2 regions of the Mesobacillus subterraneus genome follow, and region 1 is predicted to be linked to the other one. Evidence: predicted binding sites of a transcription regulator. Region 1 holds the regulator's gene; the other holds the start of a gene.
What was found. Region 1 encodes LexA, which represses DNA repair genes until DNA is damaged. Its sites were predicted from a motif close to CGAACATATGTTCG; they were not measured.
Positions count from the first base shown of each region.

Region 2: the regulator LexA is predicted to act here: its motif matches at 5,952-5,965, upstream of LC048_RS15655 (YhjD family protein).

Region 1 covers NZ_CP129019.1:2,309,813-2,324,944, forward strand. The annotation lists gene sirA (sporulation inhibitor of replication protein SirA) at 1-240, opposite strand, end outside; gene LC048_RS12020 (FMN-dependent NADH-azoreductase) at 494-1,129, shown strand; gene LC048_RS12025 (hypothetical protein) at 1,172-1,321, opposite strand; gene LC048_RS12030 (lysozyme family protein) at 1,473-2,168, opposite strand; gene LC048_RS12035 (SDR family NAD(P)-dependent oxidoreductase) at 2,275-3,021, opposite strand; gene tkt (transketolase) at 3,311-5,320, opposite strand; gene LC048_RS12045 (DUF896 domain-containing protein) at 5,654-5,887, opposite strand; gene LC048_RS12050 (YneB family resolvase-like protein) at 5,966-6,610, opposite strand; gene yneA (cell division suppressor protein YneA) at 6,635-6,949, opposite strand; gene lexA (transcriptional repressor LexA) at 7,103-7,726, shown strand; gene LC048_RS12065 (hypothetical protein) at 7,886-8,089, shown strand; partial or broken gene LC048_RS12070 (ATP-dependent DNA helicase) at 8,136-10,066, opposite strand; gene LC048_RS12075 (GNAT family N-acetyltransferase) at 10,369-10,905, shown strand; gene LC048_RS12080 (hypothetical protein) at 10,935-11,324, opposite strand; gene LC048_RS12085 (hypothetical protein) at 11,335-11,751, opposite strand; gene LC048_RS12090 (hypothetical protein) at 11,753-12,085, opposite strand; gene LC048_RS12095 (hypothetical protein) at 12,119-12,721, opposite strand; gene LC048_RS12100 (GNAT family N-acetyltransferase) at 12,824-13,285, opposite strand; gene LC048_RS12105 (hypothetical protein) at 13,344-13,571, opposite strand; gene LC048_RS12110 (ester cyclase) at 13,584-14,012, opposite strand; gene LC048_RS12115 (hypothetical protein) at 14,027-14,629, opposite strand; gene LC048_RS25075 (DUF2332 family protein) at 14,742-14,933, opposite strand; gene LC048_RS12120 (hypothetical protein) at 14,947-15,132, opposite strand, start outside.
Region 2 covers NZ_CP129019.1:3,004,142-3,019,273, reverse strand. The annotation lists gene LC048_RS15685 (ABC transporter permease) at 1-643, shown strand, start outside; gene LC048_RS15680 (aliphatic sulfonate ABC transporter substrate-binding protein) at 662-1,660, shown strand; gene LC048_RS15675 (M48 family metallopeptidase) at 2,568-3,854, shown strand; gene LC048_RS15670 (IDEAL domain-containing protein) at 4,053-4,289, opposite strand; gene LC048_RS15665 (competence protein ComK) at 4,480-5,148, shown strand; gene LC048_RS15660 (hypothetical protein) at 5,324-5,509, opposite strand; gene LC048_RS15655 (YhjD family protein) at 5,493-5,924, opposite strand; gene LC048_RS15650 (S9 family peptidase) at 6,171-8,153, shown strand; gene LC048_RS15645 (LCP family protein) at 8,402-9,340, shown strand; partial or broken gene LC048_RS15640 (TVP38/TMEM64 family protein) at 9,469-10,088, shown strand; gene lepB (signal peptidase I) at 10,116-10,670, shown strand; gene LC048_RS15630 (AfsR/SARP family transcriptional regulator) at 10,774-14,016, shown strand; gene LC048_RS15625 (hypothetical protein) at 14,151-14,468, opposite strand; gene LC048_RS15620 (DUF3949 domain-containing protein) at 14,567-14,824, opposite strand; gene LC048_RS15615 (substrate-binding domain-containing protein) at 15,022-15,132, shown strand, end outside.

The DNA.
Region 1 (15,132 bases):
AATATATGTGCCGTTCTGAACATGAAATCCTTTTGCCTTCGAAAGCTGTTGATGCAGGAGCTGATGGATGCGAAGCACTGGAATGGATTTGGTTACATACTTGACTTGCTTGGCAATGATCGATTTTAGATCGTTGTTCGCTTGACTATATTCCAAAAATAATTCGTAAAACATCCGTTCTCTTCCGAAATAATGGGAGGCAAATTCATCTTCTATTAGATATAGCTGGTAGGATCTCATTTGATCCCCTCCTCTGCAGACAAGCTTTTGTCTTTATTATAGGAAAACGATCAGTCTGCGTTTGTCTAAAGGTGCCGCAAAAATCCACTAATTATGTCGAATTCAAAACTTTCTTACTTTTTAAATATAAATTTCTTTTATTCAGCTGTCCAGGAATTACAAGCTTAAGAACTTTTTATGCCAGAAAAGGAATAGGAGGTTTTAATCAGGGGAATATATCAATGTTAATTAGACAGAGAAAGGATGACTATGCATGGCTACAGTGCTTTACATTTCAGCGAATCCAAAACCGGTTGAAGAATCGTTCAGTTTATCGGTTGGGGAGGAGTTCATAAAAGCCTACCGTAAAAACAACCCTGAAGATGAAGTCGTCAGATTGGACCTTTATAACATGGACGTACCATTCATAGATACAGACGTTTTCAGCGGCTGGGGCAAATTACAGCAAGGATCTGCTTTCGATCAGCTTAGTGATGATGAAAAACAAAAGGTTAGCGCGATCAATCAACTAACAGACCAGTTTGTTAACGGAGATAAATATATCTTTGTCACTCCTTTTTGGAACTTCAGTTTCCCGCCAAAAATGAAAGCTTATATTGATAACATTGCGATTGCCGGGAAAACATTCAAGTATACTGCAGAAGGCCCGGTAGGTTTACTTGAAGGCAAGAAAGCTCTGCACATCCAGGCCCGTGGCGGCGTTTACTCAGAAGGACCTGCGAAAGATTTGGAATTCGGAGACCGTTATCTCCGCGCAGTTCTTTCATTCTTGGGTATTAGCGATGCACAAACATTGGCAATTGAGGGAATGGCAGCAATGCCTGATAAAGCACAGGAAATCAAACAACAGGCCATTCAACGTGCGATTGAGCTTGCAAATCAATTTTAATTCAGTAAAAAAAAGCCTTTTTCTAGGCTTTTTTTTACTGAATTATTTTACTCCGTCCAGCGGTATGTCTTTGCGGTGGTCGAAACTGTAAACAGCACTTTCCAAGATTGCCTGTTCTTCTGAGTTCGCTTGCTGAACTGCCTGATTTCCTGCCGCACCGTCCAGTGGAATGTCCTTTCCATATTCAAACATTTACATACACCTCCTGATTTTTAGTATGGGTATTTGTTACAAATATATTTACCGTCTTCATTCTTTTTCCCTGCTTTATCCTTAAAATTTTCTTAAATAAAAAAACACCCGAATATTCAGATGTTTTTAATTCGTTTTCTTATCACTCTATTTAAAAAGAGCGTTGCGTACTTTCCTCGTTTAAATTAGCTGGATTACTCACTGTAATTGATTCCATATGTTTTGCTACCTTCGTGCTATAGGTGAAATCACCATAGCAATAAGGATAACGGAAATTGTTCTTATCACCGCCGCAATTATATGTTTGCGGGTTTTTTTCAACCTGGAGCAACGAAAATTCCTTTGCCAGCTCCTCGGTATGCTTACCCCCATTTTTCGCCACAAAATCAATATAGCCGATTCCCATGTTGTATGACTGGATGACTGCAGCGAAGTCTACTTGCTTCTTATTTCCATATTCCACAACTCGATTGAAATACTTTACACCTTGCTGGACGCTTTTTCTGGGATCCTGAATCGTATTTGGTGGCAGACCGGCAGATTCAGAGGCTTGCATAGGATCGCCTCCCTTCCCCCGGCTCTCCTGCATCATTAAAGCAGCGACAGTGATGGTATGCTCGTCCAGCCCCACCTTTTTCAATTCTTCCTCAATCATCGGAGTGTATTTGGCCACTTCTCCAATTGAACTATTCACACCAACATTCATTTTTTTGAAGCTTTGATTATATAAATCCAGAAATCTATCAAGCAAGAAAAATCCAACGAAGGCTACAAATAATAAAATTGCCAGATTGAAGTTTCTCTGGACTAGTTTTTTCTTTTTGGGTCTCTTCTTTGTGTATTTCATCCATTACTTCTCTCCCAATTACGTACTTTCTCTTCCTCCTATTGTATAAAATAATACGAAAAGTTGAAAGGGAGCTGCAATCATTATTGCAGCTCCTTCTCGTTAATTATTCTTCATAAATCATTTTACGTGTCATCCCACCATCGATAACAAGATCTTGTCCATTTATAAAATCATTATCCGGGTCAGCTATATAAAGACAGGCTTTGGCTATATCTTCTGGTTTACCTACACGGTTAGACCAATGCTGAAGATGGTCTTTCTCTCTGAGATCACCATAATCCTCTGTTTGAATCCAGCCAGGACTGATAGAGTTTACCGTTATTCCCTTTTCTTGAAGTGAAGCTGCCAGGGCATGAGTCAAAGCAAGGATTCCACCTTTGGATGATGCATAGGCTTCTGAGTTCGGTTGAGACATGGTTGCCCTTGTAGAAGCAATATTTATGATCCGGCCACCTGCCTCCATCCTGCGGGCAGCTTCACGAGAACCGATGAAAACACTCCTTAGATTCGTGAACACAACATCCTCCCATTCAGCAGTCGTCAGCTCAAACAGAGATTTGAATCTAGAAACACCAGCATTGTTGATTAAAATATCGATCTTTCCGAAGTCTTGCATAACTTGATCCAGCAGGCTGACCAGGTCTTCTTCTTTCCTTACATCCGTTCTGTAAAAGACAGCTTGTCCTCCTAGCTCTTTTAGCTTGGAAACCAATTCTTTCCCCTTTATTTCATCTGTATCGGCTATACATACATGTGCTTTCTCAATAGCATATGCTTTCGAAATTCCTTTACCAATCCCGTTAGATCCACCAGTTATAATGACCGTTTTCCCCTCAAACTTACCTGACATTTCCTTACCTCCTATTAAACGAAATTAACATTATCATTGATTCCACATCGATTATGGTTTCAATCCTTTTAATTAAAAATAAGCCAGACTGCCTTAACAGCTCAGCTCATGCTTTTTTAGCTTCTTCAATTATTAATATGAAAAATGTTTTCGCTCTTATCACGGGGTAATCTCAACAACTTTTATGATTGACTTTTCTAAAGTAGTTCCTCAGTTTCACAACTTATATATATTTTCATAAAAAACGAGCATGTACCTAAATGGTCTCATGCTCGTTTTAGTATGGATCTTAGTTTTGCTCAAGCAAAGCTTTCACTCGTGCAACTACATTGTTCACGGAGAAGCCGTACTCTTCGAGGATCTTTTCACCTGGGGCAGATGCACCAAATGTATCAATCGCAAGTACTTCACCCTCATCACCAACATAACGATGCCAGCCAAGTGAAGAACCCATCTCGATTCCAAGGCGTTTCTTGACCGACTTTGGAATTACACTTTCTTTATATTCCTTTGACTGCTGTTCGAAACGGTCCCATGATGGCATGCTCACAACCGCTACGTCGATGCCTTCAGAAGCGAGAGCCTCTTGTGCGTTCACTGCAAGGCTGACTTCTGAACCTGCTGCCAGAAGCAATGCATCAGCGTTGTCTTTTCCAGCTGGAGAAATGACGTAAGCACCTTTAGATACGCCTTCGTATGCGTTCTTGTCAGTATCTTTGATTGTCGGCAGGTTTTGACGAGTTAACACAAGAGCGGTAGGCGTCTTAGTTGATTCAACTGAAAGCTTCCATGCAGCCGCCGTTTCGTTACCATCTGCAGGGCGGATGACTGACAAGTTCGGCATAGCGCGAAGTCCAGCAAGCTGCTCAACTGGTTCATGTGTAGGACCATCTTCTCCAACTGCGATGCTATCATGTGTGAATACGTATGTTACAGGTAAGCCCATTAACGCAGCAAGTCGGATTGCTGGCTTTAAGTAGTCGGAGAACACGAAGAATGTTCCGCCAAATATCTTAAGTCCGCCGTGGAGTGCCATACCGTTCATCGCAGCACCCATAGCGAATTCACGAACACCAAACCAGATGTTGCGGCCTTCGAATGAACCCGGGAAGAAATCACCTGATCCCTTGATCATTGTTTTGTTTGATCCGGCAAGGTCAGCAGATCCGCCGATCAAGTAAGGAAGGTTTTTCGCGATCCCATTAAGTGCTTCTCCAGAAGAAGCACGGCTCGCAAGGCTTTTTCCTTCTTCATATACAGGGATGTCCTTATCCCATCCTTCAACTAACTCACCCTTCATTGACTTTTCAAGCTGGGCTCCCAGTTCAGGAAATTCACTCTTATATTTTGCGAAAAGCTCGTTCCAAGCCTGTTCCGCTTGTTCACCTTTATTAGCGATTTGTTGTTTGAAGTGATCGTAAACTTCACTTGGAACATGGAAGTCTTCTTCAAAAGTCCACTTATAAGCTTCTTTAGTTAGCTTCAATTCGTCCGCACCAAGAGGAGCACCGTGAACATCTGATTTACCAGAAAGGTTAGGTGATCCATAACCGATAACCGTCTTGACTTCAATCATTGTTGGACGGTCTTCATCCGTCTTTGCTTCTTCAATTGCTTTGGCGATTTCTTCAAGATTGTTACCATCTTCGACACGGATGTACTGCCATCCATATGCTTTAAATCGGCCCTCAACACTTTCTGAGAATGACTTATCAAGATCTCCATCCAAAGAAATATCGTTCGAATCATAAAGAACAATCATTCTGCCTAGCTTCAGGTGAGCTGCCATTGAAGCTGCTTCAGCAGAAACACCTTCCATTAGATCGCCATCACCGCAAATACTATATGTATAGTGATCAACGAGATTGTAATTATCCTTATTGTAAACAGCAGCGAGATGGCGCTCAGCCATTGCCATACCAACAGCCATAGCAATTCCCTGGCCAAGTGGTCCAGTTGTTGCGTCTACCCCAGCAGTATGACCAAACTCAGGGTGTCCTGGAGTCTTGCTTCCCCATTGGCGGAATTGTTTAATGTCATCCATTGTCAGATCATAACCTGCAAGGTGCAGCAAGCTGTATAACAGCATAGAACCGTGTCCAGCAGACAACACAAAGCGATCGCGGTTAAACCATTCAGGATTTTTAGGATTGATGTTCATGTAACGAGACCACAATGTGTATGCCATTGGAGCTGCCCCCATTGGCATGCCTGGGTGGCTGGAATTTGCTTTTTCAATTGCATCAATTGATAAAGTACGAATGGAATCAATCGAAAGCATATCAATTTCTTTAAACATTATATACATCCTTTCTATAGGTACTGGCTACATCCTTAATATTATAGCGAGAGAAATCATTATACAACAAATTGTGCCTGAAAGAGACAGAAATGGCCGTATTGTTATCTATTTTGACACAAATGAGCTGTTGATATGTAAATAAAGCCTTTGTAAACGAAAAATAATCCATAGCAGTACGTTAGAAATCAAAAGCCTTCATTGTATCTGGGTAATCCCTTAGGATAATTCCCACTTATTTAGGGAGTTGAACCAAACCACATTATTAACTTCGAAAAATTCGACAAAATAAAAATGGAATACATGTACTATGTATTCCAAATCAGTATCTATTTAATGAAGCTTTTTCTTCGCTTTTTCTTCCTTGAGCTTATCAGGCGTAACATCATTGCCTTCTGGATCCACGATGGTAACACCTTTAAGTGTATTGAGCATAGAAGACCGGAAAGACTGGAGATATTCGGCACGAAGCTTCGTTTGTTCCTTTGCTTCTTCTTCCGTCAATTGAGATGATTTTGCTTTCCTTGCCAGTTCATTGATTCTAGCAATTTTATCACTTGATAGCATTGTAAAGCTCCTTTGTTAAAAATTACGTCAAATGACATCTTACTAAAATTCTAGGGATTTTACAAGAATAGAGCTTCGTTATTCTTTAGTGTCAATATACTCAAGATATCTTCGGTTTACAGTAGCCTTAGAAACGTTATACCCAAATCCTCTTAATGTTGCAGCTATTTCAGCAAAGGTCAGTCCATTATTACGCAGCTTAACGATTTCCTCAATTGGCATTTCTTTCCGGTCACGCCCAGAATGCTCCCCTTGATTTTTCAGATTACGCTGTGGCTTGTATCCATGCTCAATCGCTCGTTTCATACCTCGCTTAATCTTAATATTATGGATCTTCCTCTGATACTCTTCCACCATACTGACAATCTGCAGCACCATAGAATCTGATTCAGAGAGCTGGAGTTCTCCACTGTGGGAGACACTATATAATTTCACATTTTCTTTTAATATACAATGAAGAATTGCCACCTTGGCATTACCCCTTCCAAGTCTGGTTTCGTCCTGGATGAGCAAGGCCCCTATCTTCTTGTCCTTGATCAGTTCCAGCAATTGGAGGATCCCTTCCCTTTCAAGGTCATACCCACTAGCTTTTTCTTTAATGATACTTGCTACTTCAAAACCATAATTGCTAGCCAGACGCAGCAACTCTTCTTCCTGCCTTGCCAGCGAAGTTTCCTGCGTTTCCTTCGTTGTACTTACGCGGCAATAAACAATTGCTTTCATGTAGTCACCTTATTCTAGTCAAATCTATCTTTCTGCTCCTGCAATTTGGGTAGGTTCCATCCGTTCAGCTACAACGGGAATTACCAATTCATCTCCCGGAAAGACCTTTTCCCCAATGATTCCGTTTTCTTTTTCTACCCAGCTAACGAATTCATTTTCGGTAAAATTATGTTCACTGGCAAATGTCTCTGCAATTTCCCATAATGATTGTCCTTCTTCTATAGTAACAGTTATGTATGCATCTTCGTTATTAAGTTGCGCTTTTGCTACGAGCGAAAAGATTAAGCTGACAGCAAGCAGGATCATGGCATATGAATAGTTTTCCCATAGTTTTTTCATTAACAGCACTCCTTGCGAATGTATGTTCGATTAATTGATTTCATTATAAAACGAACATTTGTTTCGTGTCAACTCAAAAATTCGAACTTATGTTTGTATCTGTGGAATAGACATGGTATAATTAGGACAAGAAAATATACGAGGTGCGTGAATATGACAAAGTTATCTAAGCGTCAACAAGATATATTTGAATTCATAAAAGGCGAAGTCAAGAAAAAAGGGTATCCGCCATCCGTACGCGAAATCGGTGAAGCTGTTGGGCTTGCTTCAAGTTCCACTGTCCATGGACACCTTGCAAGACTTGAGAGCAAAGGCTTAATCCGACGTGACCCTACCAAGCCGCGTGCAATTGAAATTCTTGAAATAGAAGAAGATAGCCGCATTCCTAAATATAATGTGGTAAATGTACCTGTTGTCGGTAAAGTAACAGCTGGTATGCCGATCACGGCCATTGAAAATGTAGAAGAGTACTTCCCTCTTCCAGATCGCCTTGTTCCACATGATGAGCAGGTTTTCATGCTGGAAATCATGGGTGACAGTATGATTGAAGCAGGTATCCTAGATGGTGACTATGTTATTGTTAAACAGCAAAAAACTGCTAATAACGGTGACATTGTTGTAGCGATGACAGAGGAGGATGAAGCAACAGTTAAGCGCTTTTTCAAAGAAAAGGATTATTTCAGGCTCCAGCCGGAAAACCCTACGATGGATCCAATTATCCTTCGTAACGTATCCATACTCGGTAAAGTTATCGGTGTATACCGGCATATGCATTAGAAAGCAAGCGGGCTCCGCTTGCTTTTTTCTATCAATTAAACTTTTATCATATGAGACTAGCACATTTAAGTATTAATTAGGCAGAAACCCTAACAACTTGTACCTCTCCACATAAGATAATGTGTAAGTATCTTTCATGAGGAAGGAGTTGAGTTTCTAATGGGATACAATCGTAATGACAACGATGTAGCAGGCGTATTCTACCCTAAGCGTGACAGAGACAGAGTCAGGGCAACTGTTGATTTTGATGACCTCTGCCGTGCTGTACGTCGTTGTATCATTGAGGATTTAGTAGCAGGTGCTCAGGATGATCGAGATGATGATCGTGACCGCCGCCGAAGAAAGTGTGGCTGCAAATTCTAACACCAAACTAAAAGAATCCCGAAAGGATAGTCCTTTCGGGATTTGTCTATTTCCATTGAATATTTTGAACAGGCAGTACACCTTTTAACTCTTCATTGTACACAGCTTTTTGATTTTGAGTAAGCCATACATGTACAGCTCCGCTATCTTGATTGGTTCTGATCAACCGTCCCATTCCTTGTCTTAAGCGTAGGAGCATATAAGGTATATCTACCTCTGCAGTTGGATTATCCGCATGCTTTCTTTTCGCCTGGAAGACTGGGTCATGAGGCGGGAATGGCAATGAGGCAATGATGACTTGAATCAGTGACTCTCCTGGCACATCCAATCCTTCCCAAAGACTGTAGGAACATAAAACCGTCTCAGTTACAGTCTGGAATTCTTTAACCGTTTCACTGATTTCACGGTCACCTTCAAACAAGATAGGGAAACTCCATTCTTGTTTTTCAGTCCATGCCCGGAATCGTTCCATTTCCTGCATTGACGAGAATAGAACAAGCGAGCTTCCATTGCTGCTTATAATGTCCAACCCTATTTTATTCCATTTTTTTACTTCTTCATCCTCGATGTGTCCAACCAATTCCATTTGTTCTTCATAATCAAATGGTGACGATACAGTAAAGGATGAGTATTTTTCGATTCCTAGGCTTTTCGCTATATAGTTGAAATCTCCCGCTTGAGACAAGGTGGCTGAAGAAAATACAAACGGGATATTTTGTGAAAATACTTCTTTTTTCAATATATCCTCAACTAGTCGAGGCATGATGACTAGAGATGTTTGCACTTCATTCTCTTCCAGCCAGAAAATCCCTTCGTCGTTCTTCAAGAAAACGGAAAGACCGTATGCGAAAAACTCGAGATACTCTTCCATGATTTTTAAATGGTATTCGTCAATCAGGAACATTTCCGCGTCAAACACCAGCTGGTCCATTAAATCGCTAACCTTTTTCTCTAGTGTTTCTGCAGTTTTCCTGATATTTGATAGCATCGGTACTTCTTTTCGATTAGAACCTTCTTTCGCAGATGAGTTTTCAACCAAAAGGTCAAACCATGAATCATGAAGCTCTAATATATCCTCAATTAAATACAGTGATTCCTCTCGAACGTCCTGGTGCATATATCCTGTCAGGACAGTGGTCAAAGTTTGTGAGTTGAATCGGTATGTTAGTCCTTTTTGAGCTGCAAATTCAAGCAAGTGACCCTCATCAAAAATCACGGTACTTGCATCTGGAAGCAATGGCATCTGCCCTTCCCTTTTACGGGAATCTTTCGTCCAGACATGCTCCATGTAAAAATCATGTGAGCAAATAATCAAATCGCCGGCATGGCGATAGTAATCACGGTTCAATGTTTGGCCGCAACGGTGGCGCCAACTGCATGTTGAGCATTGCTGAAGTGGATCCCAGGCCATTGAAGCCCAATTTTCATTTGTCACCCATGGATATTCCTTTCGGTCACCATAGCGAGTGAATGAATTCATTGAAATCCCTTCATCAAAGATGAAATCTGGCAACTGATCATGGACGTCAAGGATTTCTTTTACATCCGAGGTGTTTGAAAGGTCATCAAGCTTTTTCACGCACACATATTGCTCTCTTGCTTTTGCCAATCGGACATCGACCTTCAACCCGAGCGCTTTTTCGAGTTTTTCGATATCACCGCCCTCTTTAACGAGCTGTTCAATCAGTGTTTCGTCCGAGCAGGAGACAATCGCCGGCTTACCCATGTATCTTGCGTATAGGATGGCATAAATGAGATAGACGAATGTTTTACCGGTGCCTACGCCAGCTTCGGCGAAAACAATTCCTTTATTCTTGAAGGGCCTGCTCCACTTGGAAGGCCATATAAATCTGCTCATCACGGAGTTCATAGCCCTTTTCAGGCAATATATCGTAAAAGACATCACCAATGTAATCCCCCTAATAAATCAAAGAATGTATCGTTTTTACTGATTGTAAATGGAAGTTTATTTGTCATTCAGGTTCTCCTCGACTATTGATTCCGGCAAAAAAGCCAGCTTTTATCATAACAGATAATCCGTCATTTAGTGAAAGAAATGAAATAAAAAATATAGGTAAAAATCCTAATACCAACATTAGGAATAAACTGTTAAAATAATCCTGAATCTACTTATAGAAAATTTTTATGAAATCTAAAAAAAACATTTACCTACATAGTTAAATAATACAGACTCAATATCGGGCGAAAATGAAAAACAATGGTATAAAGAATTTACTGACTCGGAATCCAAAACTTGATATGGAGGGAATACAAGAAGTATGAAAAGAAATGATTGCATCATTCGTAAGGAAAAGTCAGGTGATTATTCAGGGATAAGAGAGATTAATCATAGGGCTTTTGAGAATGGAGAAAATGAAGCCAAGCTGGTTGAACTTATACGGGCTTCTGAACATTACCATCCTGACTTGAGCCTGGTAGCTGTTAAAGATGATGGTGAAGTCATCGGACATATCCTATTCAGTATCATCAACCTTGTTACCGAGCAAGGCACTGTTCCAACATTAGGTCTTGCGCCAATGGCAGTGAAACCAGATTATCAAAATAGCGGAATTGGTTCTGATCTCGTCAACAAAGGTATCAAAACATGCAAGGCTTTAGGTTATCAGCATATATTTGTCCTTGACCATCCGAACTTCTACCCTCGCTTTGGATTTTCGCCAGCAAGCCAATTTGGGATAGATTCTCCTTTCCCAGTGCCAGACGAGGTATTCATGGCACTTGAGTTAAAGACAGGCTCTTTATATGGATTACAGGGGAAAATTGAGTATCCGCCTGCATTTAATGCTGTAAGTTAAACTTAAAAGTGAGGAGATACTGAGCATCTCTATCTCACCTCACTTTTTTTAAACAATAAATCATAAAAAGTGATGCCAAGAGCCAACCCAAAAGGAGCTCCAAAGTCCAGGTTATCAAGCCGCTCTGACCAAAGTAAATAGTTTGAGATGTAAGTTACAGTCATTAAGAATACAAAGGTACCCGCGAATTTCAATATAGGTTTTTTAATATCGATTCCAGGTAATTTCTTCATATTCATAATGACGAGGATCATTTGAAAAAGCCCAAATAACAGCAGGAATATAACAAACCCAATTACAAATCTAAAGGAATTTGGCGTGTCGATATCTGTTAATATAATAAACATCGTACCAAGCAGGCCGATTAGAAATACTACATAAAGCAGAATAGTAATCCACTTTTCTTTTTTGCTAATCACTGTTAATCCCCTACTCCCCAACAAACAATTCAGATTCAAGTACCTCAACCTGCTCTTTATCTGTTAACCTGCCGTAACCCTCATTTTCTTTGTCGCTGATAATAGTAGCCGTTTCTCCTTCAAACCAAATCCGATATTGATACAATCTTTCAGGCATATTCTTTTCTTCCTGGATAAAGAAAGTGGCTATCATACCTTCTATTCTTGCCATTTCAACTTTCGTGTTAGGCGACCACTTAATTTTATCGAAGGCTTGCTGAATCTTTTTCAGCCTTTCAATTGAGGCAATGGTTATTTCTTCACGATCTTTCATCCCCTCTTCAGATATCTTCTGCACATCTATCCTCGTGAGCTGCGGATCAAAACTCTCACTGCAGCCTGCAATGGAAAGTAAAATCACAAGTAACCCTACACTAAGTTTTTTCATCTTAATCCCCATCCTGTTTGCGATTTGCTCTTAAATCAACCAGATGGTAGTTTTCTTCTGAGATTTCCTCAAGTGAAGTGATAACTTCAAGAAACCGCTTGTACAAAACCTGAATTTCCGGCTGTTGGTCTATGATTTGAATGGTATCATTAAAAACATTTTCATTTTCATATGTATGTATCTCAAGCCATTTCGTTTTATCTGTCTTGCTTTGGAGATGAAGTGTCTTTTTGTCTAGGAATCTAGAATAAACCCGGTCTGCTTCTCCCTGGATTTTCAGGTATTCCTGTTCTTTGCCTGACTTTATATGGTAACTATATATTTTTACAAACACTTTAATCCCCTCGAATCCGTTTTTAACTTAATATCATTCATATAAATCTCCCATATTATTAGTTAGGGGAATATTGTTTTCTTCCAGTTTCTCCATGATTTTGAATCTGTTGTTCTGCACCTTGCTGTTGTAAGGCAGTTCAATCACTTCTCCAGCTTCTGTGACAAGATTTAAATGATCCACTACGGTTACCCCATTATTTTTCACGAAAATTTCTTTTGCTTCTTTAACATCCTCCCAATAATAGGAGTTGATGGTGTTGAACGTTTTATAATCATTAAAATGCATTCCCTGATCATCAAGGTAATAATAGTTTGACACGCCGAACATGAAGAATGGTACGCACCCTAACATAACGAGAAGTGAGATCCACTTGATGCCCTTCCATTCGAACTTCCACGTGAAAAATAAATATAGAAGTAGAGTTACCGCTATCCAAAGCATTCCAATCATGAAAATTACATATGCAGATGATGGTGTATCATAAAACCATTTATCCACTGACAGGTAAAGATAATCCTGAATAATATACACAAAAACGAGAGGCATAAACAAACTGCTGATGATTAAAATAATTGCTGTCACAAGGATTACATTAGATGAATTCTCTGTATTTAAACTTAAACGCGCCATCATATTTCCTCCTTCTCCCTGGATAAATGTTAATACGTTTAACCAGGGAGAAGGTTTCAAATATTCCAAAAATTTACTGGAGCAAAATTTATGGAACAATCCACATTAAAAATGCTTTTCCAATGGCTCCGTACACTGTTTGTAGCCATTTCTTCCATAAAACTCAATGCTCGTATCGCTCGGCCACACGATTATGAACTCGAACTTCATTTCATCAGCCCATTCATTGACACGTGACAGCAACTTGCTCCCTGTCCCTTTTCCCCTATATTCTGGAACAGTGTATACATTGGTCATATAAGCAAACGGATGAGTGAACCTGCCTGGACGCGGAACCTTATGAATCAGTTCAACGTAAATATGGGAAACGATTTCCCCTTCATTCTCAGCAATCCAGACAAACCATTGCCCACTTTCCAGCACAGATTCAAGGAACCCTCTGCATTCTTTTTCAAAAGAGCTATACCCTACTCCCTCACCCATTTCGGGGTAATCTTCGAGCGTAAAGTCCCATCTCATTTTTATTAATTGATCAATATCCCTTTGATTCGCTAATCGAATTACCATGTTTCCCTCCGTTGATATAAAAATGTTCGCTGCTTTTAGGTGATGTTCCTCTGCCCTCTTATCTGCTTTCCTTTCTCTTTTTCGCAAAAAAATAACTCAATCCAAAAGGAATCAATGGAACGAGAGCTAACAGCCTAAACCCATTTTCCGCTCCCAGAAAGTACAGGGACGGATGGGTAACTGCCATTCCGCCGATAAGCAGAAGCCTCCAGGATTTATTTATCAAGCCCCAAATAAACAGGAAACCGAACGCTACAATCAATAGCCAAAATATTGTCCCAGCCATATCTCATCCCTCCTAAAAAACTTCATGAGTGTTTTTCTTCAATGCACCCAAATCATATAAAATGCCAGCATCGCTATTCTCACACCACATTTCCTTCACTTTGCTGCCTTCAAATAAAAAAATCATGATCCCTGTCTCTTTTACTCGCTGACTTTCAGATGGGATATCGAACCAGCCGCCTTTGTATGTCATCCAGCCGGTGTAACGTACTACCAATTTATTGCCCTGCTCAATCAAATCATCCAGCACCCAAATATCGTCATGAAAAACGGATCGGTACCATTTCATGAAATTTACCATTGATTCCCTTGAGTTTTCACCATTACGCGAATGGTAAATAAAATCCTCTGTAGTCAGTTCATCTATCACATCGAGATTCCCCTCTGTAAAATATTCACTGAACCATCTTTCAGCTAGTAATCTCTTATCATCGCTAATCATATCCCCACTCCTGATCAAAGTTTTTTATCCAGCAGCCACAGGCCACCAATGTTAACACCTCTGAATTCCTCCATATTACCTTGTTCATCTTTTAGCAACAATGCTCCTTTGGCGAACAGCAAATACCAATCAAACGAGTAGCCTTGGATTGAATAAGTTTTGATCTCAGTTTCCAACTCATCCTCTATAACTACCTGAGTGACTTTTACACATTCAATGCTAAAACAATTGTATTCCGTATGATCACTGATATGTTTCATAAACGATTGTTGATGATTCGGTACAGCTGCTCCTAAAAAAATCAAAAGAATAAACATGATACTAAATAGGTATGAATAGTTAAACTTATGCTCAATCAGTAAAATCCATAAAGCAACGGATGATAGAAAACTAACCCATAACAGCCAGCCAATGTCAAAAAACATATTTGCCAAGAAAGAGTTGATAGAAAGGAAGATCAAATAACGAATAACTTTGGCGATTGGACGAGCTTTTATCTTTTCTTCTACTTCTTGCTCCAATCCAACTGTCTTTTTACTGATAAATAAATAATAAATGGAGTATAAAATCACTAAGCCCATACCTATTCCAGAAATAATTAAAGCACCTTTATCCATACATATCACCCTAACCGAAAAATTTCAACATCCTAAAAACTAAGGTTGAACCAGCAGCCATGCCCTCCCTGAATAATTTGTTATGCTCGGATAGAGATCCGTTAGGGTATGCTTATACCCTTTCACTAATGAAAAGTGAAACTGCATCAAACAACAAATTGGGCACTAGCTGTCCCTTCCTGGCTGAAGATGCCAGTTCGATCATCTCCGCATCTTCAGCAACTTTTAAAGCAAGAGATTCATATAACGGGCTTGACTCACTGCATTCATTAATTGAGAATTTTCTGAATTTATTAGAGATTATTAGAAATCAAATATCACCGAATCCTTTTATATAAAGACATAATACTGATTAGAATAATATAAACAGCAAAACCGGCAATCAGCACGAGAATCAAATAGTTTTCATGAATGAAAGTAGTAGGATGTTCTTTCGGACTAACGAATCCAAGTTCAAACGGATATGCTTCCTCCATTGGAGTCAATGAGGTATGCTGCTCAAT
Region 2 (15,132 bases), 690 kb from region 1:
CCTGGAGGCACTGGTCACGGGATTCGAGGATAAAACCTTGATTTATGATCTGATCGCCAGCTTCAAACGGCTCGCGATTGGTCTCGGTCTCTCCCTGGTAATCGGAACTGGACTTGGGGTCTTGCTTGCCAAATCGAAAACGGCGGATGAAACACTGGGAACGGTCGTCCTTGCGTTTCAAAGTGTACCGAGCATTGTATGGCTGCCGCTCGCAATTATGTGGTTTGGCATGAACGAGAAGGCTGTTATTTTCGTGGTGGTTCTCGGAGGAACATTTGTGATGACACTTAATATCAGAGTGGGCATTAAAAATGTTTCACCTTTATTTATAAAGGCGGCAAAAACGATGGGAGTGACCGGCTGGAACTTATACAAAAGAGTTATTTTTCCAGCAGCGATCCCTTATGTGGTAACCGGCTCAAGGCTGGCATGGGCATTTGCCTGGAGGGCCCTGATGGCAGGGGAACTTTTAAGCACGGGACCAGGACTCGGCTATACGCTCCGTTACGCCTCGGATTTTGGCAATATGGGGCTCGTGATTGGTGTCATGATTATTATTGCTGTCATTGGAACAATTGTAGACCAGTTAATTTTCCAGCGTATCGAAAAATCGGTGCTTAATCGCTGGGGACTTGATTCTTAAAATAAGGAGGAAAAATTAATGAAAAAGGCTATCTTAATTTTAACAATGTTGTTTACAGCTGCGATGGTACTCGCCGGGTGCGGTTCAAGCGGTTCATCGACAACGTCAGCAGGCAAGGAAAAAATCGTCATCGGCTACTTCCCGAACATCAACCACGTACCCGCAATGATAGCAAAAGAAAAAGGATACTTTGAGCAGCAGCTTGGCGATGGAACTACGATTGAGTATAAAACATTCGCTGAAGGCGGTTCTTTCATGACTGCCCTGAAAACGGGTGAAATTGATGCTGGCCTTGTAGGACCAGGACCGGCGATGAACAATTTCTCAACTGGTGCTGATGTGAAAATCATCGCTGGCGCATCCACTGGCGGTACAGTGGTATTGGCTAGAAAAGGAGTCGAGATCAACTCAGTTGAAGACTTCGCAGGCAAGACATTCATTACACCAGGAGTAGGCTGCACACATGATGTTCAATATGAAACATACCTTGAAGCAGAGGGAATCACATCACAACGAATCGGCGGAACAATGAAACATCTTACTGGCCAGCCGGCACAATACGCAGCAATGCTGAAGTCAGGCAAGGTGGATATCGCAGTAGCACCTGAACCATGGGCTGCGGTAATTGAAAAAGAAACAGGAGCAGAAGTCGTCATCGGATGGGATGAAGTTTCCTTCGGCGAAACACTTCCTGCATCCGTAATGGTCACTTCCGGAAAATTGATCGAGGAAAAACCAGAAACTGTCCAGAAGATTATTGACGCACATAAAGATGCTGTGAAATTCATTAACGAAAACCCAGCTGAAGCACAGGAAATCACGATTAAAGACATAAAAGAAACAACAGGGCAAGAGCTTGAAAAGGATGTAGTCGAACTGGCATGGGGGCGAATTGGTTTTACCCATGAAGTCGATGCACAGGCAATCCAGGAATTCTCAGATTCATCTTACGCATTGAAGTTCCTTAAGGATAAGCCAGACTTCAAAACCTTGATTGACCGCAGCTTTCTAGATTAAAACAAAAGGGTATCAGGAATTTTCCTGGTACCCTTTTTGCTGTTAAAAGCAAATTGCTGAATAAGCGGATTCAAGTGGAATTTATGAATTACGGCAACCAAATCGCAGTTAAAGGTGATTTAGGTCATTCAAACAAGGAACATCTGCCCGAGAAGCGGAGGAGCAGAAGATTTCGGTAACATGTTGGAGGAACTTGTGCCCGAAAAGTGGAGGAACAGAAGATTTCGGTAACATGTTGAGGGAACTTGTGCCCGAAAAGCGGAGGAGCAGAAGATTTCGGTAACTTGTTGGAGGAACTTGTGCCCGAGAAGCGAAGGAGCAGAAGATTTCGGTAACATGTTGAGGGAACTTGTGCCCGAGAAGCGGAGGAGCAGAAGATTTCGGTAACATGTTGGAGGAACTTGTGCCCGAAAAGTGGAGGAACAGAAGATTTCGGTAACATGTTGAGGGAACTTGTGCCCGAGAAGCGGAGGAGCAGAAGATTTCGGTAACATGTTGGAGGAATAAGTGCCCGAGAAGCGGAGGAACAGAAGATTTCGGTAACATGTTGAGGGAACTTGTGCCCGAGAAGCGGAGGAGCAGAAGATTTCGGTAACATGTTGGAGGAACTTGTGCCCGAAAAGTGGAGGAACAGAAGATTTCGGTAACATGTTGAGGGAACTTGTGCCCGAGAAGCGGAGGAACAGAAGATTTCGGTAACATGTTGGAGGAACTTGTGCCCGAAAAGTGGAGGAACAGAAGATTTCGGTAACATGTTGAGGGAACTTGTGCCCGAGAAGCGGAGGAACAGAAGATTTCGGTAATATGTAAGAAGAGCATTTTCACCTGCCCTCAATAACTTGTTCTATTTTTAGGACAAAGGATTAAAATAGTTATAGACATGGTTGTACGTAAAGGGGGAGAAGCTATGGCGAGGAAGATGGGTTTTTATGGTGTGATCGCCTATGTGCTCTATGGTTTCGCGGTTTACTGGTACTTATTTTATTTTGCAGATACGAATCTTCCATTTGAGTTTGAAGGTTCGAGGGCTGATCCGGCAACATTTTTGAACGGAAGGGAATTAATGCTGAGCGAGGAATACTCAAAAGTTAGAAATTTATTATTCTTCCTGTCGACACCCTTTGAATGGCTGTTTTACTTTTTGATTTTACTCCTGGGACTTTCAAAAGCTTTTAAGAAATGGGGAGAAGAGACGGCGAAGAATAAGTATGGTCAAACAGCAATTTATTTAATTTGGCTTTCATTTTTTGCTTACATCGCGACTTTCCCTCTAAGTTACATCAGTTATACGCTCTCTAAGACCTATAATATATCCACACAGTCATTTGCCTCATGGATGAAGGATGAGTTGATTGATTTCTGGGTCAATTATGCCATGATGTTCGTGATTGTCATAGTCCTTTACTGGCTGATGAACAAGTTTAAAAGGTTCTGGTGGCTGTTTGCCTGGATGCTGTCTGTACCGTTCACTTTGTTTATCATGTTCCTTCAGCCTGTTGTGATCGACCCGCTGTACAATGATTTTTCCCCGCTGAAAAATAAAGAGCTGGAGGCAAAAATCCTTGAGATTGCGGGGCAGGCTAATATACCGGCTGATCATGTATTCGAAGTGGATATGGCTGAAAAGACAAATGCTCTGAATGCCTATGTGGCGGGAATTGGTTCGAATTCAAGGATTGTTCTATGGGATACGACTCTGAACAGGTTGAACGATGACCAAATTCTGTTCATAATAGCCCATGAAATGGCCCACTATGTGGAGAAACATTTATATATCGGAATCGCCGGTTATCTGGTCCTTTCTTTGTTCGGTCTGTACTTTGTTTCAAGATTGATGAATTTGGCAATCAAGCGGTGGGGAAAGGAATTTAAGCTAGAGCACCCTGGTGATTTAAGGTCGCTTCCGTTGTTCCTGATGTTCCTTTCGATGATCATGTTTGCTGCAAGCCCGGTTTCCAATCTTGTGTCCCGCTATCAGGAAACAAGGGCTGACCGATATGCGATTGAAATGACGGACAACAGTGATGCGGCGATTTCTGCTTTCCAGGAATTGACGAAATCGGGCCTTAGCCAGGTAAATCCTCCATGGCTGGTGAAAGTTTTCCGATACGGACATCCAACGATGCTGGAACGGATTTCAAGACTCGAGGATTATGAAGTAGAGAAAAGAAATGCACAGGAAGACGAATATTAAGGAAGAAAGCCCTCAAAATGAGGGCTTTCTTTTTTGGAATTTTTAAAGAGTCCAATGACCTTCCAGCACCTGAGTGCAAAATCGAGCATTCAAGTCAATGCAATTCGAGCTTATATAAAAATATCTCAATTAATTTTTTCGAAAGCTGTCTTTATTTGAAAATAATAAAATATCCCCTATATAGGGGATATCACTCATCTAAGTGCCGAATTGTTTGTTGAGATCTTTCAATTCTTCCGTCAGAGTTAAAAACAGGATTTTGTCTTTTTCATCGATTGCTTTATCAATTTTCGTCATCAATTTTTCTTTCCTGGTATTCAGCTGAATTTCGGAAATAAGCATGTCAACATACAGGTCCAGAACAAAAGATTCCTTGGCTTTAATGCGTTTCATCACACTGGCCTTCATGATTTCAGAATACGGTTTTTCTTTCACTGACCTCACCTCTTAGACCTTTTTTATATTATATGGATTATTGAAAAGATAATCAACTAAATTTTTATAATTTTTAGAAAATTTATATTCGGACACAAATTGTGGCTAAAAATAAAACTTTTTCTGTAAGTAAAGAAAATTTCAACACTTATGGTAAAATAGGGTATAAGGTATTATAGGAGGTGAAGGAATGACAGGAAACACAGGAAACACAGGAAACACAGGAAACACAGGAAACACAGGAAACACAGGAAACACAGGAAACACAGGAAACACAGGAAACACAGGAAACACAAGGAACTTAGTCGAAGAGTACGAAATAAATCCTTTTACCATGATAATTATTCCTGAAGAATACGGCAGCAGGGTTTACTCCAGGGTGATCGAGCTGGAGGAGGAGTATTTATCCCCATTCAGACCAATAGATATTATCAAAAAAAGCTGCAAGTATTTTGGAAGCAGCTACGAAGGCAGAAAGGAAGGAACGAAACAGCTTACCGGGATCACCCATAAAACCCCCATCATTGTCGACCCTATAAGCTCCATATATTTCATGCCTACAAGCTCGCCTACAAAACCGGACTGCATATGGGTTTCACATGAGCATGTATTATTCCATAAGAAGGTGGACTCCCACAGTACACAGGTTACCTTCAGGAATAAGAAATCCATGATTCTGCCAGTATCCCATCATTCATTTGAAAACCAACTGCTAAGGACATCCCTGCTGCGCACCAAATTCATGCAGCGGATGAAAGAAACCGAACGAAAAGCACTATACCTTCTTCATGGTCCAAGGTTCAATGATTCACAAGGATATCCTCATGCCAGTCTCGTCAGTGAGGTATATAGGGATTAATCAAGGAATCCGGTTCTTATCCGGATTCCTTTTCAATGGCTGTCCAGAATTATTAAATGATTTTATATAAAGTTTTCTAAATCCAGCTCCAGCGTCTATCCAGTTTTCATCCCTGAAATTGCTTCCCGGAGTATCTTGCGAGAATCGTTAGCTTTGAGCAGCTCGAGTCGTTTGTCTAGCTGCGGCTCCTAACTCCTCGAGACGCTTGTCTAGTGTCGCCTCCTAGAAACTCCGAAACTTCAACTCCGCCGGCAGAAGCAAAAAGCGCTTCTTTGTCGGAGTCTCCAGTTTCTCCGTTTCTGGGCAGTCGGCTATACATTTCGGTTACGGTCCTGCCAATGAAGTCAAAAAGCGACTTCACTGTCAGGCCCTCCAGCGCTTGTCGGGGCAGAACGAGGCGCTTGCGTTTTTTGTGCTGTCTTAAACCGCTTGAATAGGTAGTGGATCATCAATTCCTGGACTTTGTTGCGGATGCGGGGATTGAAGTAGTTATGCTGTTCTTCGTAGCCTTTATAGATGAAGAGGAACATGGTGAAGGCGTCATCTCGTTTTACTTCTTCAACCTTAAGGTTATTCTTTTTGAGGTAGCTTTTCACTATGGCGAGTTCTTTCTGGACTGCTTTCATTGTTTCTTCAATTAGCTCCAAATAAGGCTTCTTCAGTTTAAATGGACTATTTTCAACGACAGAAAGGTCCCGATTGAGCACGACCAGTACCATCGGCAAATAGATGGCCTGCTCCATAATATCGCGGTCTTTGTCAGGAATCCTTGTCATTTTGCTCTATCCCTTCAAAATAAAATAAGAACACTTGTTCGTAATTATCGTACTGGATTTTGAGGAGAATTTCAAGAGGGGTAAAAAATTTTCCTCCCACTATCATCTTCTCCAAAAAAAAAGGAAACTTGCAGTGCTGGTGGGTTGTTGGCTTTCTTCAGAAAAACATTGAAGTAAAAGCAGGAGATTTATTTCTGTTATCGAAATATAAAGGAAACAATTTACTTTGGAAGGATGGCTCTCGAAATGGAAAAACGATTTATTAAAGCTGAAGATTTATTTGAATTAAAGTCCGTTACGGACCCTCAGTTATCACCAGATGGAAAGAAGTGTGTATTTGTCCAGACAGAGATGCTGGGGATAAAGAATGATTATGCCTCTAATTTATACATAATTGACATTGGAGAAGGCGGCGAGCCGAAGCAATGGACTTACGGTGAAGGTCGCAACCATTCCCCAAGATGGTCACCGGATGGAACGAAGCTGGCTTTCGTTTCGAACCGCAGCGGCAAGAACCAGATATTTGTGCTGGATGCTGCTGGCGGCGAAGCAAGGCAAGCTACTGATTTCAGGAATGGTGCGAATGGTCCCGTCTGGTCTCCGGATGGAGAAAGGATCGCCTGCTCCGTATCCTTGAAACCTAATGAAGATTTGCTTGCAAAAGAGGAGGAAAAGAAGGATGAAGGGAAGCTTGAACCGTTCGTAGCACAGGAAATGAAATATAAATCAGATGCAGCTGGGTTCTGGGACGGAAAATACAAGCAGACAGACATCGTGAATCTTACAGATGGCAAGGCTGAATTAGTGGCAAAAGGCGAATCAGACTACCTTCTGCAGTGCTGGTCTCCTGACGGCAAAAGTCTCGTTTTGGCGGCTGATGAGTCACCTGAACGCGACTTTTCGTTCAAAAGTGATTTATGGCTGATGGATATCGGAACAGGGCACAAAACTAAGCTCACAAACGGTAATGGGTACTTCGGCAATGCAGTTTTCTCACCTGACGGAAAATACCTTGGCTATACTGGGCATGAGAGAGAGTTTGAGAATGCAACGTTAACCCAGGTTTGGATACAGGAGCTCGAGACTGGAAATATCCAATGTGTCACAGAGAATATGGATATCCTTGTTGGAGACGCTGTTGCTGCAGATTTCCATCAGGGAGCTCACAGCCCTGGATTGATCTGGGGGGAAGATAGTGAGAGCTTCTATTTCCTTGCGACCGACCAGGGAAATACTGCTTTATACTTTGCAAACCTTGCTGGGGAAGTGTATCCAGCACTTCTTGATGAGCAGCATGTATATGGGTACACACTGGACCGTAAAAACCAGAGAATTGTCGCAGCGATCAGCAATCCAGTTCTCCCGGGGGAACTGTTCCAGCTTGAGGTGACCACTGGAGAAATAAAACAACTGACCTCTGTAAATGAAAAGGTTATGGAGTCGGTCACTTTATCGCGGCCAGAGCAAATATCTTTCGAGGCCAGTGACAGCACACAATTAAATGGCTGGATCATAAAGCCGGCCGGATATGAAGAAGGTAAGAAGTATCCGCTCATTCTCGAGATTCATGGGGGACCGCATGCCATGTATGCTAACTCGTATTTCAATGAGTTCCAGGTCCTGGCGGCAGAAGGGTACGGAGTCCTCTTCATTAATCCACGCGGCAGCCATGGCTACGGGCAGCACTTCGTCAATGCTGTGAGAGGTGATTATGGCGGCGGAGATTACCAGGATGTGATGGACGCGGTCGAGTACGCGCTGGAGAAATACGATTTCATTGATAAGGATCGGTTAGGAGTGACCGGCGGCAGCTATGGCGGATTCATGACAAACTGGATAGTCGGACACACTGACAAATTCAAGGCAGCCGTCACTCAGCGTTCTATATCAAACTGGATCAGTTTTTATGGCGTCAGTGACATCGGGTATTATTTTACAGAATGGCAGATTCAGGCTGACCTAAGCGATCTTGAAACATTGTGGAAGCATTCACCTATCGCCTATGTGGATAAGATCAATACACCATTATTGATTCTTCACAGCGAAAAGGACTATCGCTGCCCAATCGAACAGGCAGAACAGCTATTCATCGCCTTGAAGAGACAGGGAAAAGAAACGAAGTTTATCCGATTCCCAGAATCCAACCATGAGCTCTCAAGAAGCGGAAAGCCTAATCTCCGTCTAGCCCGCTTGGCATCAATCGTCGATTGGTTCAATAGCCATTTGTAAAAAAAATCAAACTAATACCCGCGGCATGAGCTATGCCGCGGTTTTATTTTTGAAAATTTCTCCAGATAAGTTTAAGTTTAAGGTTATAGGTAAAGAAGGAAAATAGTAATAATGTGCTGCTTTACTATCCATATTGTTAATCAACCAGACCGACATGAATCAAAACATCGCAAAAGCAACAAGTTAACAATAATGACTTAATAAATTTTAATTTTCATCAATACTTATAAATCGGAAGGGTTTTTCGAATGAGATCTGATAGGCATCAACATACAAAAAGTAAAAAGAGGATCAGATGGTCGAGCATTTTTTTCCTGCTACTCCTTATTGTAGGAGCGGTTGCGCTATATTCCTATATGCAGTACCGTTCGGGGGTAAATCAATCTGAGAAGACAGCAAATGAGAATAAACAGGTGTACAAATTTAATGGTGAGAGCGACCGGAATGGTCTCACGAATATCCTGTTGATTGGCAGCGATGCTAGAGAAAAGGAAACATCGCGTTCAGACACAATCATGATCGCCAGTTATCATCCAGATACAGAGTCATATAAATTAACCTCAATCATGAGGGATACTTATGTGGAGATTCCGGGACACGGGATGAATAAAATCAATGCTGCGTTTTCGCTTGGCGGCCCGGAACTATTGAGGGAGACAATAAAGGAAAACTTTGATGTAAGCCTGCAATATTATTCAATCGTCGATTTTGAAGGGTTTGTCCATCTGGTTGATGAAGCATTCCCAGAGGGGGTTGAAGTCAATGTTGAAAAGAAGATGTCAGAGGGAATTGGTGTCACACTGGAACCAGGTGTGCAAAGACTGGATGGAAAACATTTGCTTGGATATGTCCGGTTCCGCCAGGATGCAGTCGGTGATTTTGGCCGTGTAGAACGCCAGCAAAATGTCATAAAGGAAGTCGGCAAGCAGTTCGCGAGCATTCAGACACTGCCAAAGCTGCCTAAATTAGTGGGGGTACTTACGCCGTTTATCAATACCAATATGGATACAGGCGATATTTTATTTATGGGAAAAGGGCTGATTTCGAAGGATAATCGGAATATCGAAACACTGAGGATTCCTGTTGAAGGCTCGTTTGAGAACCAGCGGGTGAGCGGTGCAGGACTAGTATTGGCGATAAACTTTGAAGAAAACAGGGCCGCGCTGCAGGAATTTTTAACAAAATAGATAACTTGTAAAAAATTACCCAAATTAAGAATTTGGGGTGTACAATTATTTCTAAGAGGTAAATACGATAAGGTAATCAGAACTCTGCCCAGTCCTGATTACCGAGTGCTTTGGACAAGGAGATTTCAATGGATGTAGAATTATTGAAAGAATGGTTTACAATCGAAAACATTATGGATTTGCTCAACCAATACCGATCGTTTGGCCCAATTCCAGGAATTTTGCTGCCGATGCTGGAAGCTTTTTTGCCTTTCCTGCCATTGTTTCTATTTGTTATGGCAAATGCGAACGCATTTGGGCTGTGGCTTGGGTTTCTATTTTCCTGGACTGGAGCAGTTCTCGGTGCTCTGCTCGTTTTCTTGATTTTTCGCACGTATGGCCAGGGACGGATCCTAAGGTTTTTACAGCGTCACCCCAAAGTCCAGAAGGGGATGAATTGGATAGAACGCCACGGGTTTGGCCCGATATTCCTGTTGCTGTGCTTTCCCTTTACTCCATCTGCCCTCGTCAATATTGTTGCAGGGCTTTCAAAAATAAGTATGGTAATACATGCATCGCTCGCATGATAACAGGGAAAATGGTGATGATCTTTACCATCAGTTTCGTAGGTTATGATATTCGTTCATTGATCACCAATCCGGCGCGGACTGCGATCGTTCTCGCAGTAATTGCCATTCTGTGGTATATCGGCAAAAGAATTGAAGTAAAAATGAATATGAGTGTAGGAAAAGACGATAATGACAGATAGCAGGATAACAGGTGGTGAAGGAAGTCGATGAAAGAAATCGTGAAAAGGGAAGGGCTCGAATGGATCAAGGCTTTTGCTCTCGGAATGATCATTTTTATCTTTATAAGGATCTTCTTTTTTTCCAATTATGTAGTTGAAGGGGAATCTATGCTTCCTACACTGGAAGATGGGAATAAAGTCGTTGTCAATAAGCTTGGATATGAGACAGAAAATCTCGAAAGATTTGACGTGATTGTCTTCCATGCCAATGAGGATGAGGACTTTGTGAAGAGGGTCATCGGCCTGCCAGGCGATAAAGTTGAATATCGAGAGGATAGGCTATTCATCAATGGCAAAAAGGTGGAGGAACCATTCTTGGATCAGTACCGCAACCAATCCCCAGTGGGCTACTTGACTGGCGATTTTACGCTTCAGGACTTAACAGGGGCTGAAAGCGTGCCTGAAGGAAAACTATTTGTCCTTGGTGATAACCGTCTTGGGAGCTGGGACAGCAGACAGTTTGGTTTCATTTCAGAAAAGCAGGTCGTTGGCAAGGTTAATCTCAGATACTGGCAGCTAGAGGAAATGGATGTATCGTTCTGAGCCATACATATAGAGAAGCGGAAAGGCTCGTCATTTTTCGAGTCTTTTTTTATTTCGTTCATGTTAAACTAATAAGACCATTATAAAATAGGGCGGAGATTACATGCAGGGAACATTGCCATTGATCAAAACAAAATTAATTGTTCCTGGCTTACAGGAGCAATGGATAAGACGAGCAAAATTATCAAGAAAAATGAAAGCGGTTTCTGAAAAAGCGCTGACCATTATTCAGGCTGGCGCAGGTTATGGCAAGAGTACGGCACTGGCCTTGCATGTCAAGGATGAGAGCCAGTCATGCTGCTGGTACACAATCACTTCTTCCGATGATGATATTCTTCCGTTTCTATCCTATTTGACAGCCTCGATTCAAACCTTGTTCCCGGATTTTGGCCATGAGTTAATTACTTATATGAAAAAAATGGACCGTTATATAAGAGAAGAGGAACTTAGTATGCTCTCTTCGCTTTTTATCAATGAAACCCTCCAAATACCTGAGAAAATCATTGTCATCCTTGATGATTTTCACGCAATCGAACATTCCTACCATATCAATGTCTGGTTGGAAAAACTGCTGGAGCATATGCCCGGACATCTCCATCTTGTCATTTCAACCAGGACGAAGCCTGGTTGGAAAGTCCTTGCGAAGTTGAATGCCAGGAATGAATTGAATGAGATTTCAAAGGCAGATTTGATTTTTGGCAAAGAAGAGATTGAACTGCTTCTTTCTGATTATTATCAGCTTGCTATCAGTGACGAACAGCTCGACCAGTTGTATCAAATTACAGAAGGGTGGGTCATTGCAATTGGAATGATCGCTCAGCAGCTCCCTCACTTGAAAAGTCTGGATGATCTTCTGGCAGAGCCGGCAAAGTCGCTTGAGGATTTGTTTCAATACCTGGTTTATGAAGTGTTTTCGAAACAGCCTCTCATGATTCAGCAATTCCTTGAACAGACAAGCATCTTTGAAGAACTAAGTACGGATATATGCGATCATATCCTCGGTATGAACGGTTCCATCCAGATGCTGCAGCAGCTGACCGCGAAAAATTTGTTCATCCAGCAGATAGGAGAAAGCCAGTTCAGGTATCATGCCCTTTTTCGCGAATTCCTCGAGACCAGACTGATCACGAGCCAGCCTGGTCAATACAGAGTATTAATGATGAGTAGTGCCCATTATTTTGAAAAAAGGGGGCAGTGGGAAGAGGCATTATACTGCTATGAGAAAATTGGCCAATTCACCGCTGCTGCAGCGATTATGGACGAACAGGGGATGGAGCTTCTCGAAATGGGCAAGCTCGAGAATTTGCAGGAGCGGCTTGCGAAAATCCCGCTGGAAGATAAAAGCCGCTATTGTTCACTTTTGTTTCTAGAAGGTGAGGTTTACCGTTACCGCTCATTGTACAAGCAAGCGGAATCGTGTTATGAGCAGGCAATACAGACAGCTGACAGGATTGGGAATGCAGAATGGAAAAGCAAGGCTCTAGAAGGCAAAGCGAAAATTTATCTTGATACGATCCAGCCGCTTAAAGCTGAACGCATTTTAGCTCAGGCAATAGAGCTTCGGGAAGCGGCGATGCTTGATGCTCCCGCGGAGGAAACAGGAAGGCTTTATCGCCTTCTTGCTGAAAACCTGATCAATTCCGGGCAGGCATTAAAAGCAGAAAGGTGGATTGAACGGGCAAGGTCGATGGGGGTCCATATTGAGGATGGAAACCTGGAAGCCCGGCTATATTTGAGGACCGGCCGATTCCAAGAAACGAGAAGAATTTTAACAGATGCAAAGGCGATTGGTCATCTGGATGACAAACTGCATTTGCCGCAATCACACAGAGAGACAGATCTGCTGCTGGCACTGATTGAAGCTTTTACAGGCAATGGAATGAAAGCAAAGACTTTATCTCAATCAGGCATCCAGTATGGGATTGATATCCAGGCTCCATTTGTGGAAGCTTGCGGATGGATCAGGATGGTCCATGCAGTCCAGCTGATAGAACAATATAATCTCACACTTGCTGAAAAATGCTATGAAACGGCACTTGATATCATGGGACGTTTGAGCATCGAACGCGGGAAGGCTGAACCGCTGATGGGACTGTGCATTCTTTATGGCTCAAGGCGTGAATATGAGAGGGCTGCTGAGGCGGGGAGAAAGGCACTGCTTGAAACAGAACAGGTGAAGGATATCTGGCTTTCAGCACTGATAACGCTTTGCCTCGCGATTGCGTCAATTTATAATGGCAGGCACAGGGAGGCGAGCGAGAACCTTCATAAAGCAGAGGGGCTGATCAACCAGTGTGGTGATGAATATGGGCGAATGCTGCTGTCGTTTTGGAAGTCCTATTTTTATTTTTCATTAAATGAAGATGAAGAATTCAAATTAGCATTTTCAAGCTTTTTAAAATTGATGAAAACAGGCGGATATGAATTTTTCCTGAAAAAGCGGACGACATTTGGGCCGCGGGACTTGCAGGTGTTCGCACCTATGCTCATTGAAGCGGTAAAGCAATCAATAGCCCCTGGATACGCTGAGAAGTTGTTGGAGGATTTGAAGATTCCGAGCCTGAGTGCCCATCCCGGCTATTCATTAAGGGTCCAAACGCTTGGCCAATTCCGGCTCTGGCTTGGAGACAGGGAAGTGGAGGAAAGGGATTGGCAGAGAGGAAAGGCGAAAGAGCTTTTCCAGCTATTCTTGACAAAGAGGAGCCAGTTCCTGATGAAGGAAGATATTTTCCAGATTCTTTGGCCAACTCATGAGGAAAAGAATGCAGACAGAGACTTTAAAGTTGCCCTGAATGCCTTGAATAATGTTCTTGAGCCTGCGCGCAAAGCGAGATCCACCCCATTTTTCATTATCAGGGAAGGATCGGGATACGGAATAAACCCTCATGCAGCAATTGAACTGGACTCGCGAATATTCGAAGAATGGGCAGAATCCGGACTTGAAGAGAAGAACACGGAAAAATCAATGGAAGAACTAGAGGGTGCCCTGAATTTATATAATGGGGATTATCTTCCCGAACGACGGTATGAGGACTGGTGCCTCAATGAGCGAGAACAGCTGCTTGTTTATTTTTTGCGAAGTGCGGAGAAGCTGGCGCAGCTGAATGTAAGGCGTGAAAACTATGATTCTGCCATTCATTGGTGCCAAAAAATCCTCCACAGGGACAGAACATGGGAGGAGGCCTACCGATTGCTGATGTTCTGCTATTATCGGAAGAACAATCGTCCGCAAGCTATCCGGTGGTATAAAAAATGCAGTGAAGTACTGGAGGAAGAACTGGGAGTCACCCCGCTGGAACCAACAAAGCATATGTATGAGATGATTATTGAAGGACAAAATCAGTAGACTTACAGGAGGTTGGTTGATGAAAAGAATGGACCCTGGAAGGACTTTGCCATCAAGGGCCTTGATGGCTACTGTATCGCATTTGGCGGGACAGAAGGCTATTGACTTGAACCTGCAGCATCCTTTTTACTAGTTTATGTCACAGTCAAGATCCGGTCGAAATAACTCTTTATGATCAGCCATCTTGCAGGATAGGATAAAGCGAAATCTTCGATAGACTCATTGGAGTAGATGAACAGGCAGTCAATCTGCTTTTTATGGAGTTTTAAATCATAGAGCAGAGCGTGTGGAATCGTATAATGCTCGTTTAATTGATAAGGATTTAATTTTACAGGAGCTACCCTTTCTTTATTCATAAAATCAAGCAGGGCTGCTTGCTGGATGTCAACACTCTCATTTTGTGATTGTCCGTTTATATGAATCTTTTCATTGATCAAATAGATTCCCATCATAGAAATCCCCTCCATGTTTTAGGCAATGTAGTACCGTTATTGCCATAAAAATAGGAGGGGATACTCTTTTTTTAGGAAGTTTTGTGATGGTAGTCGATTTATCGATGACGGTATTTATAAATCAATCCTGCGATGACATTAGCGGGAATGAACAAAATATTCGATTGCAGGTTCATATGAAGGATTTCTTCCTGGACAGGCATTTCCTCGTACATTTGACTTTGTGAAAGCTGCTTCTTTTTCTTTATTTCTTCGATTTTTTTGATATATCTGTACTGGATTGGCGTCATGATGACGGTGGTAATGATCCATGGCAATATGAAGATGATCATGATTAATAAAAATACGGAATCCATCGAAGTTGTCCCCCTTTTATGTATCTGTCTATACGGAATAAGCCTCTTTTTGGTTTCACTTTTAACTGTATTTTAGAACTTCAACCATTCATTGCTAATACAATTCAGCATGATGTAACTCATTTGTAACTGGAATTCTTTAAGATGATGTCAAAGCTTGTGGGCTTTGGAATCACCATTTTAAAGGGGGAAAGGAAATGAAAGCTGGTCAACGGAATTTTGTTTTATCATTGATGCTCATTTTGGTCCTGTTGTTTACAAGTGCCTGCAGTGGATCGGGAACAGAGAAGTCAGGCGGCACTGAAGGG